3 regions of the Pseudomonas sp. LBUM1641 genome follow, and region 3 is predicted to be linked to each of the others. Evidence: predicted binding sites of a transcription regulator. Region 3 holds the regulator's gene; each other region holds the start of a gene.
The links. The regulator FliA, encoded in region 3, starts transcription of late flagellar genes. The targets are predictions, from matches to a motif close to CTAAAGTTTNNNNNNNNNNNGCCGNTAA.
Positions count from the first base shown of each region.

Region 1 (5,886 bases), 160 kb from region 3:
ACAAGGTTTCGTTGGTGGTCATGGCATCGACCACCATCTCCTTGAGCCCGCTGCGCGGCTGGCCCTGGATCCGTTGCACCAACTCCCCGAGGGACTTGATGCCCTGCTGCTCCATCAGTTTGTTGAGACGGCTGGATACCAGGTACTGCTTGTTTTCACCGAGCAATATGCCACAGGCTTTTTCCAGGAAGACCCGGAACTGTTCGAAATCCAAATTACCCGTAGACAATGATACCGCCTCTTAAATCGTGTGACCGCCAGGGAAAAGGCCCCTAGCCGTGATCTGCTGCCTTGATCCGGTCGACTACCCGGGATGCCAGGTCATCAGGGCGGAATTTGGCCAGGAAGTCATCAGCACCGACCTTCTTGACCATCGCCTGATTGAATACACCCGACAACGAAGTATGCAGGATGATATGTAATTTTTGCATGCGTGGGTCGTTGCGTATCTCGGCCGTGAGGGTGTAGCCGTCCATTTCCGGCATCTCGATGTCGGAGATCATCATCAGGAATTCTTCTTCCGGCTTCTTGCCCTCGTCCACCAGCTTGCGCAGGTAATCCAGGGCCTGGCGACCGTCATTGAGCGCCACCACTTCAACGCCAACCGTCTGCAGGCAACGGGACACCTGTTTGCGCGCCACCGAGGAGTCATCCACCGTCAACACCCGCAGCGAGATCGCCTTGTGCGCGGTTTCGGCGTCTACCACACCCACCGAAATCGCCTCCGAGGTCGGGGCCACTTCGGCGAGGATTTTCTCCACGTCGATGATTTCCACCAACTGGTTGTCGACCCGCGTCACCGCCGTGAGGTAGTGATCGCGGCCGGTGCCCTTGGGCGGCGGATGGATCTCTTCCCAGTTCATGTTGACGATGCGCTCCACCGAGCGCACCAGGAAACCCTGGGTCTTGGTGTTGTACTCGGTGATGATCACAAACGGGCTCTCGCGGTCCTGCAAACCCGCCGAACCGGTGGCCATGGCCAGGTCAAGAATCGGGATGGTCGCGCCACGAATATTGGCCACACCGCAAACCACCGGGCTGGACTTGGGCATTATTGTCAGCTTGGGACACTGCAGCACTTCCCGAACCTTGAAGACGTTAATCCCGTACAACTGCTTGCCGTCCAGACGGAACAGCAGCAACTCCAGGCGATTCTGCCCCACCAGCTGTGTGCGCTGGTTTACTGAATCCATTACACCGGCCATGCCCAGACTCCTACGCTAAAACTTAGGGGTACGACGCGTACCCAACACTAAACGGCACGAGCTTTGCTTTTTTATTGGCCATGGACATCAAAACGACAGTTTCCCGACGCTCCCGATCCCCACAGTACCGCAGATTACTCTGCGCCTCGATGGCGTTGCTTGCCTTGGCTACGGGCCAGCCGGCCCGCGCCGATAACGTCACCTTGCCTGATCTACTTATCGGCGTCACTCAAGGCTTTCTTGAGTTCACTGTAGAAGATTATCTGGCGACGACCCAGACACCGGGCCGCTATGAAATCCAGGTCAACCAGTTGGATCCGCGCCTGCGCATGCCCATGTGCGACAAGGAATTGACAGCCTCCCTGGAGAGCCCCGCCCAACCCATCGGGCGCGTGACCGTGAAGGTGCGCTGCGAAGGCGCCTCGCCCTGGACGGTGTTTGTACCGGCCCAGGTCAAATTGTTTCGCGACGTCGTGGTGGTGACCCGCCCGCTGAAACGCACCGGAATCATTGGTTATGAGGACGTTGCGATGCGCGAACGGGACATCAGCCAAATCAATCAGGGCTATCTCACGTCCCTGGACCAGGCGCTCGGGCAAAAACTTACCCGACCAATGGTTGCCGACCAGGTGATTACCTTGGTTCATCTTGAGCAGGCCGAAGTGGTGCGCAAAGGTGACCAGGTGGTGATCTCCGCCAGCAGCGGCGGCCTGAATGTAAAAATGCCGGGGGAAGCCCTGTCCAATGGCGGCATGAGTGAGCAGATTCGCGTGAAGAACCTCAACTCCAACCGCGTGATCAAGGCCCGGGTGACGGCACCGGGGCAAGTTGAGGTGGCTTTATAGATCACTGGCATCGGACGCCGGCTTTTCCTACACTGTGCGCAAAGCGGTATCGCGTATAGGTTTATTGTCAATCGAGCCTAAAGTTTGTCCGGGTATGGCCGAAAACATGGCAAGCGTCCAAATACCCAGAGGTTTTTTAACATGGTCATCGATTTCAGTCGTTTGAATAACGCCCTGCCAACGCCCGGATCTTCGCGCACCAACGGTGCCAAAGACAGCGTTGAAGCCAAGTCCCAGCCTCTGCCTGCCAAGACAGAACAGGCCGGTGCCAGCCAAAGCGGGGAATCGGTACACCTGAGCAATGAGGCTCAACAGTTGCAGAAGGTCACTGACTCGCTGAGCGATCAACCGGTTGTCAACAAAGCCCGCGTGGCCGAATTGAAGCAGGCGATTGCGGATGGCAGCTATAAGGTCGACAGCAACCGTGTAGCCAGCAAGCTGCTTAACTTCGAAGCTGAGCGCTAGGCAAAGGCCTGCGCCAGGCTTTTGGACGCTTAAACCCCAAGGCCAGCCATGCACGACGAAAACTTGCTACAACTGATCATTGAAGACCTGCCTCCTGCACAGCAGTTGCTGGAGCTACTTCGGGAAGAGTCCCTGGCCCTGTTCGGCCGGGACATGCGCATGCTGGAAGAAATCCTGGCGCGCAAGCAGTCGCTGATCGTCCTGCTGGAACAGCACGGCAAGAAGCGCAGCCAGATTCTCCTCAGCCTGGGCCTCTCGGCCGACCACAAGGGCCTGGAGCAACTCGCCAGCCACTCCACGGTGGGCGACCAGTTGCTGGCCCAAAGCAAAGAACTTAACCAGTTGCTGACCCTGTGCCAGGAAACCAACATTCTCAACGGCCAGGCGATCCAGCTTCAGCAAGCCACCACCGCCAATCAGTTGCGTATCCTCCACGGCGGCGAGCCTCCGGCCCTCTACAACGCTCAAGGCTCTACCTCGCGCCTGGCCAAGCCAAGCACCCGCAGCCAAGCCTGAAACCAGCTTAAGCGCGCCCTATCCAAGGCGTGTCACATGCTGGCAAAATGAAAGCACTTGCGTGTAGTCGTATTTTGTCTGGAGATGGAAGAACCGTGTTCAACGCCCCTAACGCGGAAGATGCTCCGCAGCCACCCAAGGTACTCACCACGCCGCTGGAAATCGCTGGCACCTTGCGGATGCTGCAAGAGAGCCATGATCCGCTGATCATCACCTTCCACGAACGCAACCAGCGCTTTCAAAGCTACCTGGTGGAAATCGACCGGGACAGCCAGACGCTGGCCCTCGACGAAATGATCCCGCGGGACGGCGAACGCTACCTAGAGAATGGCGAAGCTTTCCGTATCGAAGGTTTTCACGATGGCGTGCGGGTGGCCTGGGAAAGCAACGGCACCCTGACCACCGACGAAGCCGGCGGCCACCGCATTTACCGCGGCAGCATGCCCGACGAAGTGATTTACCATCAGCGTCGCAATGCCTTCCGCGCCGCCCTGAAGCTGGCGCAACTGGTCGGCGTGGAGCTGGGTGGCGACAAACTCAAGGCCCCCATCAGCGGCAAGCTGCTGGACATTTCCGCCACTGGCTGCAAATTGCGGTTCGAAGGGGACATCTCCGAGCGCCTGCAACTGGGCCAGGTCTACGACCGCTTCATCGCCGCCCTGCCCTTTGGCAGCATGACCACCTCGGTGGAACTGCGTTACCTGCACTTCGAAGAAAGGATCAACACCACCTTCGCCGGCGTACGCTTTCATAACATGAGCGGGCTGGTGCAGCGTCAGGTCGAGCGGTTTGTGTACCAACTGCAGCGTGAAGCGCGCCGCTTCGACAAGGACGATGATCTTTAAACACTAAGGGTCGCGATAAAAAAACGGGCAGCTCCTCAAGGGAACTGCCCGTTTTTGTTTTCAGGGACGCGCCCTGCTCAAGTCGTGGGGGTGCTCATCCGGGTCCGGATGCTCCGGGGGCTCGGTGACCGTTGATGGCTCCTCCACCTCAGGATCGACTTCAGGCTCAGGGTCCGGAACGGCGGTCTGCATCTGGTCCTGCACCACCTGCTCATCCACACGCGGGTCGAGGCACGCCACCAGCGGCGAGCTGGACATGCTGTCGGGCATCGCTACGTGATGCAGCGGTGCATCGTCCACCTGATGCAGGTTGGTGACTGCCTTGGGCCGAATGCGCCAAACCAGGATCAACGCACACAGGCTGAAAAACGCATACAGCATGTGGCTGCCGAACAGCTTCATCACCACACCGGCCAACAACGGCCCGATACTGGCACCGACACCGTAGGTCACCAGCAACATCGCCGTGAGCGACACCCGGCGATCGCCCTCGACGTGGTCGTTGGAAAACGCCACGGCCAGCGGGTACAGGCAGAACTGCACCAGGGAACAGAGAAAGCCCGCAACAAACAGCACTTCCAACGGCACTTGGGTCATGATCGCCAACGGCAACGCAGCCACCGCCAGGCACAAGGCAAAGCAGCGAATCAACAGCGCGCGGTCATACCGATCAGACAACCAGCCCAACGGCCATTGCACCAGCAGCCCGGCGAAAATACAGCTACCCATGAACAGACCGACCTGCTCGGTGGTCAGCCCCTGCTGGGACGCGTAAAGCGGCGCCAAACCGTAGAACGAACCCACGATCAGCCCGGCGCCCAACACCGTACTGAGGGATTGCGGCACCCGTTTGATAAAGAAGCGCGGCTCCATCGGCGCAGGATGCAGCGGTGCCGGGTGAATACGGCGAGTCATGGCCACCGGCACCAGGCACAGCGCAAAACACAGCGCGACCAGCATCAGCAACTCAAGGCCCAACTCAGGGTGCATCACAAGGATCAGTTGGCCCAGCACCAGGCCGAGGTACGAAGCAATCATATAGCCGCTGAACACCGCACCGCGCTGCTTGGCTTCAGCCTGCTCGTTAAGCCAGCTCTCGATGACCATGTACTGGCACATCATGCCCAGGCCGACAATCATCCGCAGCACAATCCAGGCTGGCAGCCAGTTGATCAGCCCGTGGCCCAACACTGCCGCGCCGACGATCCCGGCACAGGTGGCGTAGGCCCGGATATGCCCGACGCGGCCAATCAGGCGGTGACCGATCTTGCCCCCCAAGACCAGGCCAAAATAGTTGGCGGCCATCAACGCACCCACCCACAGGCTGTCGACGTGATCTGCCGCCAGGCGCAAGGCCAGGTAAGTACTGAGCAGGCCGGAGCCGATCAGCATCATCAGGGAAGCAAAATAAAGGGCTCGAAAAGGTTTCCAGATCTGGCGCATCGGCGTTCCGAGCGGCTCCTTGCAATGGGGTTCAGGGCTATCGGAATGATAGTCCCGGGTCGTCGGGTCCGGACAGCCAAAACACGCGGTTGCCGGGGAATATTTTGCTCATGCCAATTGGCTACGTGTCAGACGCTCGACAGTGACCTGCGAGGTACACGATGCCGACGAATACTTGCGCCGCTTCGCCCTTGCCTCCCGTGTGAACCTCAAACGCGGGCAAGGTTCGGTTGGTGTTTGAAAAGACTGGCGACCACAGGGGCCCAGCCACAAAAAAGCCCCGCCAGATAGATCTGATCGGGGCTTTCTGAAGTTCTGGCCGCGTGGGCAGGAACGATTATGTGGTGTCCCAGGGCCGGTTCGAACGGCCAACCTTCCCCTTAGGAGGGGGATGCTCTATCCAATTGAGCTACTGGGACAAATGACAGCCAGCCGGCCAAGAGCACGGCGACGGACGGCGTGCATGTTAACGGCGCAGGTCAATTTTGTCATGTCGTCCGTGGGCTTTTTGAGTGTAGGCCTATGCCCGCGGCACCAAGGCTCATTCCAGGCAATGATTGCGGGCAA
Region 1 is NZ_CP166815.1:5,390,823-5,396,708, forward strand. Features, by position in the region: gene cheR (protein-glutamate O-methyltransferase CheR) at 1-229, opposite strand, end outside; gene ACA046_RS24720 (chemotaxis protein CheV) at 273-1,205, opposite strand; gene flgA (flagellar basal body P-ring formation chaperone FlgA) at 1,286-2,050, shown strand; gene flgM (flagellar biosynthesis anti-sigma factor FlgM) at 2,192-2,515, shown strand; gene flgN (flagellar protein FlgN) at 2,564-3,031, shown strand; gene ACA046_RS24740 (flagellar brake protein) at 3,127-3,876, shown strand; gene ACA046_RS24745 (MFS transporter) at 3,937-5,319, opposite strand; tRNA gene ACA046_RS24750 (tRNA-Arg) at 5,662-5,738, opposite strand.
Region 1: a site for FliA is predicted at 2,128-2,155, ahead of flgM (flagellar biosynthesis anti-sigma factor FlgM). Genes of this name have one in related genera too.

Region 2 (5,886 bases), 700 kb from region 3:
GGCGGGCAGTTGCGCGGTGATCAGGCGTTGCAGAGTCGGCAGCATTTGTTGCGGCAGGGAAAACTCGACGGCAATCGGGTCGATCTGGGTCACGGAGAACAAGCCCTGGGTGTCGCTCATGCGCAGGAAGTTGCCTTCATCCACCGTGCGAATCCCGACGCGACCGGTGACCGGAGAGCGAATCTGCGTGTAGGAAAGCTGCACCTGAGCCGAGTCAATGGCCGCCTGGTTGCCTTGGGCCGTGGCCTTGAGCTGGTTGACCAGGGCTTGTTGCTGGTCATAGGTCTGCTTGGACACGCCGTCGTCGATGCTCAGTTCCTTGTAGCGCTTGAGGTTGACTAGCGCGACTTGCAGTTGCGCCTGGCTTTCCCCCAGTTGCGCCTTGGCCTGGTCCAGGCTGGCGCGGATCGAGCGGTCATCAATGGTCGCCAGCAGGTCGCCGGTCTTCACCAGTTGACCTTCCTTGACCAGCAATTTGGTGAGGATGCCGTCGATCTGCGGGCGGATCACCACGCTGTGCAACGACAGCACCGAACCAATGCCGCTGACAAAACCCGGGATGTCCTGCTGTTTGACGCTGATCACTCGCACTGGAATCGCTGCCGACGCAGTCAGTTTGGTTTTGGCCGGGCGGGTCACCACCCAGGCAACCACGGCCAATACCACAAGGACGCCCACGATCAAGGCCGTTTTTCGTTGAATGTGCATGGGGTGAGGCGCCAGGGCAAAGGATCGGAAGAATGTAGGTTCTTTATAGCCCGCCAACCCGGTCAGCAAAGTGACTGCTAACTGACAGCGCCGTCAGTAAAGTCCGACCATTCGTACGAGCAGTGGTTAAAGATCCGAGGCGCGCAGGTATACTGCGCGGCGGTGTGGCCTGCAAGTCGGGCCCGCGTCATTTTCAGTACTCCCCGGAGCTTCCATGAATTCCCCGACACAACCCGCTGTTGAAGCGGTCGACATCGACCAACAGGCCAATCCTGACAGCGTCGAAGGCGAAACCAAGGCCGAGATCCCGGCATTCAAGTTTCCGTTCAAGCCGGGCGAACTGGCCGGGGCAAAAAACGCCAGCCAGCCGTGGTACAAAAACGGCGCGAAGAACGGCCACACCAAGAGCCCGGGCATGGCACCGCCCGGCACCCGTCGCTCCATGGGCAAGCGCTGACCGGTAATAAATCCTTCGCAATGGAGATTTATGCCTACAAGAGTTACTGACGTTTCGCCTTGTAGGCCTGCGGCCAATTCTTGAAAGCTTGCACGCACCCGCCAGCCCCGACTTTTTCGCTCTGGGCTGGACGTGGTGCAGCTGGTTTTCCGGAATAGGACGTCCCTGTGGTTCTTATACGCACCTGTGTTGTGCTGGGCTTGTCGCTGATAGACGGTGTCGTCTCCATCGCTGCGGCCGGTGATCAACCACGCAGCGAAATTCGTTTTGCCGTGGCCGCGCAGTTCCCGCCCTTTCAAAGCCGCAATCAACAAGGCCAACTTGTAGGACTGAACATCGAATTGGGTAACGCCCTGTGCATACAGCTCAATATGCGATGTACCTGGGTCGACCAGATCCTGGTGGAAAATTTCACCGCCCTTGAAGCCAGGCAATTCGACGCGATCATGGGCATCGCCCCTACGTCGAAACGGCACCGGCGAGTGAATTTCACCGATGACCTCTATCCGATGATCACGCGCCTGGTGGCCCGCAAGACATCAGGCTTGATGCCGACCCCTCGGTCGCTGAAGGGCAAGCGCGTGGGCGTGCTGGTGGGCAGCAACCGCGAGGCGTTTGCCCTGGCGAAGTGGGCGCCGAAGGGCGTGATCGTCAAGGGTTTCTGGCGCAATGACGAATTGGTCCGCAGCCTGTTGGCCGGCGACATCGATGCGACGCTGCAAGGCACGGTGGAAATTCGTGAGGCGCTGCTCGACACCGCCGACGGCCAGATTTTCGACTTCCTCGGCCCCGCCGTCTCCACCGATCTGCTGGGTAACGGCGTGGCAATTGCCCTGCGCAAGCCCGACACCGCGCTGCGCAATGACCTTAACTGCGCCCTCGAGCAACTGATGCAGAGTGGCGAATACCAGCGCATCGTCCAGCCCTACCGTCTTGACGCACCGCCCGCCAGGCCGTAATGGCCAATTAATTGCACCGAACATGAGCTGGATCAGTATTTGCCCAACCCGTGCGCTTAGAGTCGACGCCCTGCCGACTCCTCCAACAATCACGAGCGCGCGTTTCCATGAAGATCAATCTGCCGGTCACCGGTCGAAATGTGGATTTTGCCCCCGACGCCAACATCCTCTCGACCACTGACCTGACTAGCGCAATTACCTACGCCAACCAGGACTTCATCGATATCAGCGGCTACACCCGCGAGGAGTTGTTGGGTACCCCGCACAACCTGCTGCGTCACCCGGACATGCCGCCGGCTGCGTTTGCGCACATGTGGCAGGTGTTGAAAAGCGGCCGCTCGTGGATGGGCATGGTGAAAAATCGTTGCAAGAACGGCGATCACTACTGGGTCAGCGCCTACGCCACGCCGGTCACCCGGGACGGCGTCACGGTGGAGTATCAGTCGGTGCGCACCAAGCCCGATGCGCGGCGGGTGCAACTGGCCGAACGGGCCTATGCCCGCTTGCGGGCCGGCACTCGGCGGGCGCCGCCGGTAGTGGGAGTGACCCTCAAGTTGTCGGCGTGGGTGCTGGGGGTTTGCGCCGCAACGTGGGCCTTGGGCCTTGGACTGGCGACCTATCCCGTGGCCTGGCAACTGCTGGCGCTGACGGCGGCATGTGCCGTGGGGGTAGCGGGCGTGCACGGTGCGTTACGGCCTCTGGCGCAGTTGAACCAGCGGGCGCGGCTGATTGCTGACAACACGCTGAGCCAGACGATCTACACCGGACGCGGGGATGAGTTCGGGCGTATCGAGTTTGCCATGCAGATGCTGGAAGCCCAGGTGGGTGCGGTGGTCGGCCGGATTGGTGACGCCTCGCGACGTCTATCCGGGCATGCAGCGGCGTTGGTAGAGCAGCTGGACAGCAGCCACTGCAGCAGCCTCGGCCAACAAACCCAGACCGATCAGGTTGCCGCCGCGATCAATCAAATGGCCGCCAGCGTGGCGCAAGTCGCCGAGCACGCGCTGCAGGCTTCCAAGGCCGCTGACCAGGCTGGCAGCGAGACCCGGGAAGGCCACCAGCGGGTGGATGAAAGCCGCGATGCGGTGCTGCGTTTGTCCCGGGAACTGGCACGGGCCACCGAAGTGATCCATCAACTGGAAAGCCACAGCGGCGATATTTCCGGGGTGCTGGAAGTGATCCGGGCGATTGCCGAACAGACCAACTTGCTGGCGCTCAATGCCGCCATCGAAGCGGCGCGGGCCGGGGAACAGGGACGCGGGTTCGCCGTGGTGGCCGATGAAGTACGCGGGCTGGCCCAGCGTACGCAGGATTCGACCAATGAAATCCAGCGCATGATCAGCACACTGCAAGGCGGCGCCCGGGATGCGGTGCAAGCCATGGCGCAAAGCAGCCAGCATGTGGAGGCCAGTGTCGACCAGGCCCAGCGCGCCGCGGCGGCGCTGGATGGCATCAGCCAGCGGGTGACCCAGATTACTGCCATGAGCCAGCAGATCGCGGCGGCGGTGGAAGAGCAAAGCGCAGTCAGCGAGGACATCAACCGCAACATCATCGGCATTCGCAATGCCGGCGAGGTGACAGTCAGCGCCGGCCAGCAGAGCCAGCTCAGCTCAGGCGATGTGGCGGGGCTGGCGGAGGATTTGCGGCGGTTGGCGGAGGAGTTCTGGAGTAAGCGGCGGTAGATCAAAAAACGTCCGACAAGGTTTTGAGTCAACTCCTACGGGAAGAACGGAAGTGCCTTGATTGAAGGCCAGCGTGTGGCTGTGAAAGCTTCTGAGGGGGGCAGGCGCCGGTAACGGGGCCGGGACGCCTCCCACTTTTCTTCCTACAGGACAGGCAAATGACATCCCTGAGAATACTATTGGCACTGGTTTTATCTACGGCCACAGGAACCCTGTGCTCCGTAACGTACGCGGCTGAAAAATCGCTGGCCGAGATACGCTTCGGGGTGGAGGCGCTGGTACCGCCGTTTGAAAGCCGCAATGCCCAAGGTGAGCTGGTCGGTTTGAACATTGAGTTGGGCAATGCCTTGTGCGCCGAACTCAAGGCGCGCTGCGTGTGGGTCGATCAAGAGTATGCAACCAACCTGGCAGCACTCGAGGCGCGTCGATTCGATGCGATCATGCCCATGTCGGCCACCCCGGCACGGCGGCAGAAAATCGACTTCACCGATAATCTCTACGCCCTTGAAACGAGGCTGGTAGCGCGCAAGCGCCTCGGGCTTGTGCCTGAGGCCAAGGCGCTTCAAGGCAAACGGATTGGCGTGCTGGCGGGCACCAGCCGAGAAGCCTATGCCTTGGCGCGATGGGTACCCCATGGCGTGGTGGTACGAAGTTTCAACCTGAATGCCGAGTTGATCAGCAGCCTGCTGGCCGGCGATATCGACGCAACGTTGCAAGACACCCTCGAGATCTCCGACGCCTTGCTGAAAACCCCAGAGGGCGCGGGCTTTGAGTTCGCGGGGCCTGGGATTGTCGATGAAATGCTCGGCAGCGGCGTCGCCATTGGGGTTCGCAAGGGCGAGCCCGACCTGCGTTTGGCGCTGAACCAGGCGCTTCAACGCTTGAAGGAAAGTGGCCAGTACTCGCTGATTACCCAGCGTTACCTGCGCACCTCAAACAGCGATCCGGTTCCGATGTTGTATACGCCGGCAGAGGGTGGCTTGCCTTTCTCGCAAACGGTGCAAGTGGGGCAAACCCTCTACATCTCCGGGCTGCTGGGACTTGACGAGCGCGGCGAACTGGTCAGCGGAGGCATTCGCGCACAAACAGCCAAGGCCTTGGAAGCATTACGAATGCATACTCGAGGAGAAAGAGCTGGGCATGGACAGGGTCGCCAAATGCACGGTAATCCTCGCGAACATCAACGACTTCGCGGCCATGAATAAAGTCTATGCCCGCTACTTTTCAGCGAATCGTCTTCCCACTCGAACGACCTTTGCCGCGGGCGGTTTAATACTGGATGCCCGGGTCGAAATCGAATGCCTGGCCAGCTTTTAGCTCAAGCCGCCCGCAACGAAATGAACGCATAGTTGGCCGGCACCTCGGTGGCAATCCGGGCGCCGGCATCCAGCAACTGCTCGGCAATATCCATCCCGGACACATGGAATACCCACTCATTGGCCTGCACGTCCTCTTGCGTCGCCAACTCGATCGCCTGGGCAAACAGGCCCATATCCGGCAGGTACGCGGTAAACCCATCGCCCTTGAGCGCCGTGGTATGGATGCCCAGCAAACCACACACGGCTTCCTTGGCCTGGATGTCGTCGCGGTCAGCCTGGCGTGAGCGGCGGATCAACTCGGCCAGCTCCTTGTCCATCAACTCGCCGCCCACGATCAGCGCCGGCCCCTGCTCCCAGGATTCCGGCGGGCAGTCCTTGGCGCCCGGGTTCAACGGGATGTGCGGGTTGATCTCCATCGGGTAGATACGGCACACCAACGGCCGCCGCTCGTAAATGCGGCAACGGTCGTCTTCGTCAAGATTCCGGCAGCGCCCGGCGTTATAGGCGGCAAAGGTGATTGCCACATACGCCTCGGTGTTGCCGCTGGGGACGATGGCGGAACGCCTTTGTGCGTGTTCGCGCTGCAACTCGGGCAGCCCAAGCCCGGTGCCCAGGAAACCCTCCACCAGCACGATGACATTGCCGCCGTCAGCCGCCCAGCTGCGGGCTTCTTCGAGGGTCAGGGGCACATGGTGGTCGGTGCAGCATTTACCGCAACCGACGCAGGAAAAGTGGGTATTCATAGAGGATCTGTCACCAGG
Region 2 is NZ_CP166815.1:5,929,108-5,934,993, forward strand. Features, by position in the region: gene ACA046_RS27240 (efflux RND transporter periplasmic adaptor subunit) at 1-708, opposite strand, end outside; gene ACA046_RS27245 (hypothetical protein) at 923-1,165, shown strand; gene ACA046_RS27250 (transporter substrate-binding domain-containing protein) at 1,333-2,124, shown strand; partial or broken gene ACA046_RS27255 (PAS domain-containing protein) at 2,232-2,513, shown strand; gene ACA046_RS27260 (methyl-accepting chemotaxis protein) at 2,760-3,806, shown strand; partial or broken gene ACA046_RS27265 (transporter substrate-binding domain-containing protein) at 3,965-5,123, shown strand; gene ACA046_RS27270 (YkgJ family cysteine cluster protein) at 5,125-5,868, opposite strand.
Region 2: a site for FliA is predicted at 2,673-2,700, ahead of ACA046_RS27260 (methyl-accepting chemotaxis protein). Genes of this name have one in related genera too.

Region 3 (5,886 bases):
CCGGCGTTGCAACCGCAGTGGCCGCTGTAGCAGCCGGTGCAGCAGCGCCGGCCACTTCGGTGAACTTGCCCTTGCCATGCAGTTCATCCAGCAGGGCTTCGAATTCGTGATCGGAGATCAGTCCATCGGCAGCCGGTGCAGCGGCAGCAGCAGCGGCGGGTGCGGCAGGTGCAGCGACTGCTGCAGCAACTTCCGGCAGTGCATCGGCAGCAAACGAGCCTTTGCCATGCAACTGGTCCAGCAACGCTTCAAATTCGTCATCGGTGATTTCGTTGCTGGCAGGCGCCGCTGCTTCCGCTGGCGCTGGCGCTGCGGCCACCGCGTCCGGGGCAAACTGGCCCTTGCCGTGCAACTGGTCGAGCAATGACTCGAACTCGGCGTCGGTAATGTCTTCGGTGGTCGGCACCATGGCCGGCGCACTGGCCGCCGGAGCTTCGGCTTCGGCCTTGACGGCGTTCAGCGAGTCCAGCAGTTGTTCGAATTCGCTGTCGGTCACGTCGCCCGCAGGCTCGGCGACAGGCTCAGCCACCGCCTCGACCACCGGCGCATTGGCCGCAGGTTCTGCCAGGCGCGCCAGGGCGGCCAGCAGTTCCGGGGTGGCGGCCGTGATCGGTGCACGTTCGCGCACTTCACTGAACATGCCGTTGACCGCGTCCAGCGCTTCCAGGATCACGTCCATCAGTTCCGAGTCGACGTGCCGCTCACCCTTGCGCAGGATGTCGAACACGTTCTCGGCGATGTGACAGCACTCCACCAGCTCGTGGAGCTGGAGGAAGCCGGCGCCCCCTTTTACAGTGTGAAAACCGCGAAAAATTGCATTGAGCAGGTTCGCATCATCCGGTCGGCTTTCCAGCTCGACCAGTTGTTCGGACAGTTGCTCTAAAATTTCGCCGGCCTCTACAAGGAAATCCTGAAGGATTTCTTCATCGGCGCCGAAGCTCATGGGTGTGCTCCTTAGAAGCCTAAACTGGACAGCAAATCGTCTACGTCGTCTTGCCCGGATACAACGTCTTCACGTTTATCGGCATGAATCTGCGGACCTTCACCCTTGGCGAGGTGTTTTTGTGGATCTTTTTCAGAAAGGATCGCTTCGCGGTCATGTTCGATGCCGGCAAACCGGTCAACTTGACCCGCCATCAACACCAGTTTGAGCAGGTTGCTTTCCACTTCGGTGACCAGTTGGGTCACGCGCTTGATCACCTGACCGGTGAGGTCCTGGTAGTCCTGGGCCAGCAGAATGTCATTGAGGTTGCTGGAAACCGTGCGGTTTTCCTGCTCGCTGCGGGACAAAAAGCCTTCAACCCGACGCGCCAGCTCACGAAACTCTTCAGCGCCCACTTCCCGACGCATGAACCGGCCCCAGTCAGTGCTCAGGGCCTTGGCTTCACTGGCCATACCGTTGACCAGAGGCGTGGCGTTTTCCACCAGGTCCATGGTGCGGTTGGCCGCCGCCTCAGTCAGCCTGACCACATAGGACAGGCGTTCGGTGGCATCCGTGATCTGCGAGATTTCTTCGGCCTGGGGCATGTGCGGGTCAATCTGAAAATTGACAATCGCACTGTGCAACTCACGGGTGAGCTTGCCCACTTCCTGGTACAGGCCGCGGTCACGGGTCTGGTTGAGCTCATGGATTAACTGCACCGCGTCACCGAACTGGCCTTTTTCTAGGCTTTCGACGAGTTGGTGGGCATGTTTTTTCAGGGTCGACTCGAAGTCGGCCTGCGATGATTCTTTATGCTCCATAGCTCCCCCGTGGCAGCATCAATGACCGATGCGTTCGAAGATCTTTTCGATCTTCTCTTTCAAGGCCAGTGCAGTGAATGGCTTGACCACGTAGCCGTTAACCCCGGCTTGGGCGGCTTCGATGATCTGTTCACGCTTGGCTTCAGCGGTCACCATCAGCACAGGCAGGCTGCGCAGTTTTTCATCCGCGCGCACGTGGCGCAGCAGATCGATACCGGTCATGCCCGGCATGTTCCAGTCCGTTACCAGAAAGTCAATGCTCCCGCTGTTGAGGATCGGAATCGCCGTAATGCCGTCATCCGCCTCGACCGTGTTAGTGAACCCAAGGTCACGCAACAGGTTTTTTATGATCCGCCGCATCGTTGAGAAGTCATCAACGATGAGGATTTTCATGTTCTTGTCCAATTCGACCTCCAAGCAGTCTTAAACGCGCCCAGCACCTGGGCGCGCCATATCAATCAACAGGCGTTACACAAAAAGGACTACCGGGGGCGCACCACGGGCCAAGCCCGTCCGGGCGCAGCGCCCGGACGGTATCGTTCGCAGTGTCCCCACACTGCCTGTCAGCGCGCTCGCCACTCTCCCAAACGCCCCCGCAAGCGGGCCGCGCACTGGCTGTGTAACTGGCTGACTCGCGATTCGCTGACTCCCAGGACCTCACCGATTTCCTTGAGGTTCAGCTCTTCGTCGTAGTACAGCGCCAACACCAGTCGCTCACGCTCCGGCAAATTGGCAATCGCGTCCGCCAGCGCAGTCTGGAAGCGTTCATCTTCCAGATCGCGTGACGGTTCGAGATGAGCACTCGCGCCGTCCTCGTGCAGCCCTTCATGTTCGCCGTCCTGCAAAAGGTCGTCGAAACTGAACAGGCGGCTGCCCAAGGTATCGTTCAAAATCCCGTAGTAATCGTCGAGACTCAATTGGAGTTCGGCCGCAACTTCATGATCTTTAGCGTCGCGACCGGTTTTTGCTTCAATTGAGCGAATTGCGTCACTTACCATGCGCGTATTGCGGTGTACCGAACGCGGCGCCCAATCACCTTTACGCACTTCATCGAGCATGGCCCCACGGATACGAATACCCGCGTATGTCTCGAAACTTGCGCCCTTGCTCGCGTCGTATTTGGTCGACACTTCGAGCAAGCCGATCATCCCGGCCTGGATCAAGTCTTCGACCTGGACACTGGCGGGCAGGCGCGCCAGCAAGTGATAGGCAATGCGCTTGACCAGGGGCGCATAGCGCTCGATCAATTCGACTTGACTGTCACGTGCCGACTTCTTGTAAAGGTTGTAGCCGCTGGCTGTCATAGCACCGGTCCTGCGCTCGTCTGATGCACCAATCGCTCGACGAAAAACTCCAGATGCCCACGCGGGTTGGCGGGCAACGGCCAGGTATCGACCTTCTGGGCAATAGCCTTGAACGCCAATGCGCACTTCGAACGAGGGAACGCTTCATAGACCGCACGCTGCTTTTGCACGGCCTTGCGTACGCATTCGTCGTAGGGAACTGCGCCAACGTATTGTAAGGCGACATCGAGGAAGCGATCTGTGACCTTGGTCAACTTGGCGAACAGATTCCGGCCTTCCTGGGGGCTTTGGGCCATGTTGGCCAGCACGCGGAAGCGGTTCATGCCGTAGTCGCGGTTGAGCAGTTTGATCAGCGCGTAGGCGTCGGTGATCGAGGTCGGTTCGTCGCACACCACCAGCAACACTTCCTGGGCTGCGCGCACGAAGCTGACCACGGACTCGCCGATCCCGGCGGCGGTGTCGATCACCAGCACGTCGAGGTTGTCGCCAATGTCGCTGAACGCCTGAATCAGGCCGGCATGCTGCGCCGGGCTCAGGTGCACCATGCTCTGGGTGCCGGACGCGGCCGGCACGATGCGAATCCCGCCGGGGCCTTGCAACAGTACGTCGCGCAGCTCACAGCGGCCTTCGATGACATCGGCCAGGGTATGTTTGGGCGTCAGTCCCAGCAGAACGTCAACGTTCGCCAGACCCAGGTCAGCATCCAGCAGCATGACGCGACGGCCAAGCTCTGCCAGGGCCAGGGACAAATTCACTGACACGTTAGTTTTTCCGACGCCACCTTTGCCGCCGGTCACCGCGATCACCTGTACGGGATGCATGCTGCCCATTTTATTTCTTTACCTTGTCTTGCTTAGACGCAGGCTACATGACTTGGCCGCGCGAACTGCTGGCAGACCATCGATGTAGATACTTTGCACTGTCATTTGTAAATTAAAGGCCATGTTGCCTCAGCCGACACGTTTGTTCGGGCTGTGGTAGAGGTCAGCAAACATGTCAGCCATCGCTTCCTCACTGGGTTCTTCCTGCATTTGCACGCTGACAGCCCGGCTGACCAACTGATGACGGCGCGGCAGATGCAAATCATCCGGAATCCGCGGCCCGTCGGTCAGGTAAGCAACCGGTAATTCATGACTGATGGCCAGGCTCAACACTTCGCCCAGGCTCGCCGTCTCATCCAGTTTAGTCAGGATGCAGCCCGCCAGCCCACAGCGCTTGTAGCTGTGATAGGCGGCGGTCAATACCTGCTTCTGGCTGGTGGTAGCAAGTACCAAGTAGTTTCTGGATTTGATCCCGCGCCCGGCCAGGCTTTCCAGCTGCATGCGCAGGGCCGGGTCGCTGGCTTGCAGGCCGGCGGTGTCGATCAGCACCACGCGCTTGCGCAGCAGTGGATCGAGGGCGTTGGCCAGGGACTGGCCCGGGTCGACGTGGGTCACCGGCACATTGAGAATGCGGCCCAGGGTCTTGAGCTGTTCCTGGGCGCCAATGCGGTAGCTGTCCATGCTCACCAGCGCGATGTTCTGTGCGCCGTACTTGAGCACGTAACGTGCGGCCAGCTTGGCCAGGGTGGTGGTCTTGCCCATGCCGGCAGGGCCGACCATGGCAATCACGCCGCCTTCTTCCAGGGGTTCGATTTCCGGGGTGACGATCATCCGCGCCAGGTGGGCCAGGAGCATGCGCCAGGCCTGGCGAGGTTCTTCAATTTGCGTGGTCAGCTGTAGCAGGTCGCGGGACAACGGGCCGGACAGACCGATGCGTTGCAGGCGACGCCACAGGTTGGCCTGTTGCGGCTGGCTGCCCTGCAACTGGTTCCAGGCCAGCGAGCCCAATTGCACTTCCAGCAGTTCACGCAGGCCGTTGAGTTCGAAACGCATCGAGTCGAACACTCGCTGGTCTACCGCTGCCGCCGGGGCGGGCGCAGCAGGACGCGGCGGCTCAACAAAAGTCGGTTCTACCAGAGGCTCGGACGCCGTCAGCGGCAACCCGGCAAACAGCTGGCGATTGGTGGAGGCGTCGCTGTCGCCACGCATGCTCAATTCAGCCTGGGCCGAGACAATGCGCGAAGCGGTCTTGCGCAGCTCGTCTTCCAGTTCCATGTTCGGCACACGCGGCGCCAGGGCCGAGGGTTTGTAATCGAGGGCAGCCGTCAGCTCGACACCGCCGGCAATACGACGGTTACCGATAATCGCAGCGTCGGCGCCCAGCTCATCACGTACCAGTTTCATGGCCTGACGCATATCGGCGGCGAAAAAACGCTTCACTTGCATATCCCACTACCTCAGCCGTTGGGCCCTACTGTCGCGACGATAGTCACTTGCTTATTGTCAGGAATTTCCTGGTAAGCCAATACATGCAAATTCGGTATAGCCAGGCGTCCAAACCGCGACAACATCGCCCGGACGGGGCCAGCCACCAGCAGGATCACCGGATGGCCTTCCATTTCCTGGCGCTGCGCGGCCTCAATCAACGAACGCTGCAGTTTCTCAGCCATGCTTGGCTCCAGCAACACGCCTTCATCAGCGCCCTGCCCAGCCTTCTGAATACTATTGAGCAATATTTGTTCCAACCTTGGTTCCAAGGTGATCACAGGCAGCTCAGAGTCAAGCCCTACAATGCTTTGGACGATTGCACGCGACAATCCGACGCGCACTGCGGCCACCAGGGCGGCAGTATCTTGACTCTTGGCGGCGTTGTTGGCGATAGCTTCGGCAATACTGCGAATGTCCCGTACCGGCACCTGTTCGGCCAACAGCGCCTGCAGCACCTTGAGCAGTTGCGAGGTAGACAGCACGCCCGGCACCAGTTCTTCGGCGAGCTTTGGCGAGGCTTTGGCCAGCAA
Region 3 is NZ_CP166815.1:5,226,367-5,232,252, forward strand. Features, by position in the region: gene ACA046_RS23890 (chemotaxis protein CheA) at 1-943, opposite strand, end outside; gene ACA046_RS23895 (protein phosphatase CheZ) at 955-1,743, opposite strand; gene ACA046_RS23900 (chemotaxis response regulator CheY) at 1,762-2,136, opposite strand; gene fliA (RNA polymerase sigma factor FliA) at 2,307-3,047, opposite strand; gene fleN (flagellar synthesis regulator FleN) at 3,044-3,877, opposite strand; gene flhF (flagellar biosynthesis GTPase FlhF) at 3,998-5,314, opposite strand; gene flhA (flagellar biosynthesis protein FlhA) at 5,326-5,886, opposite strand, start outside.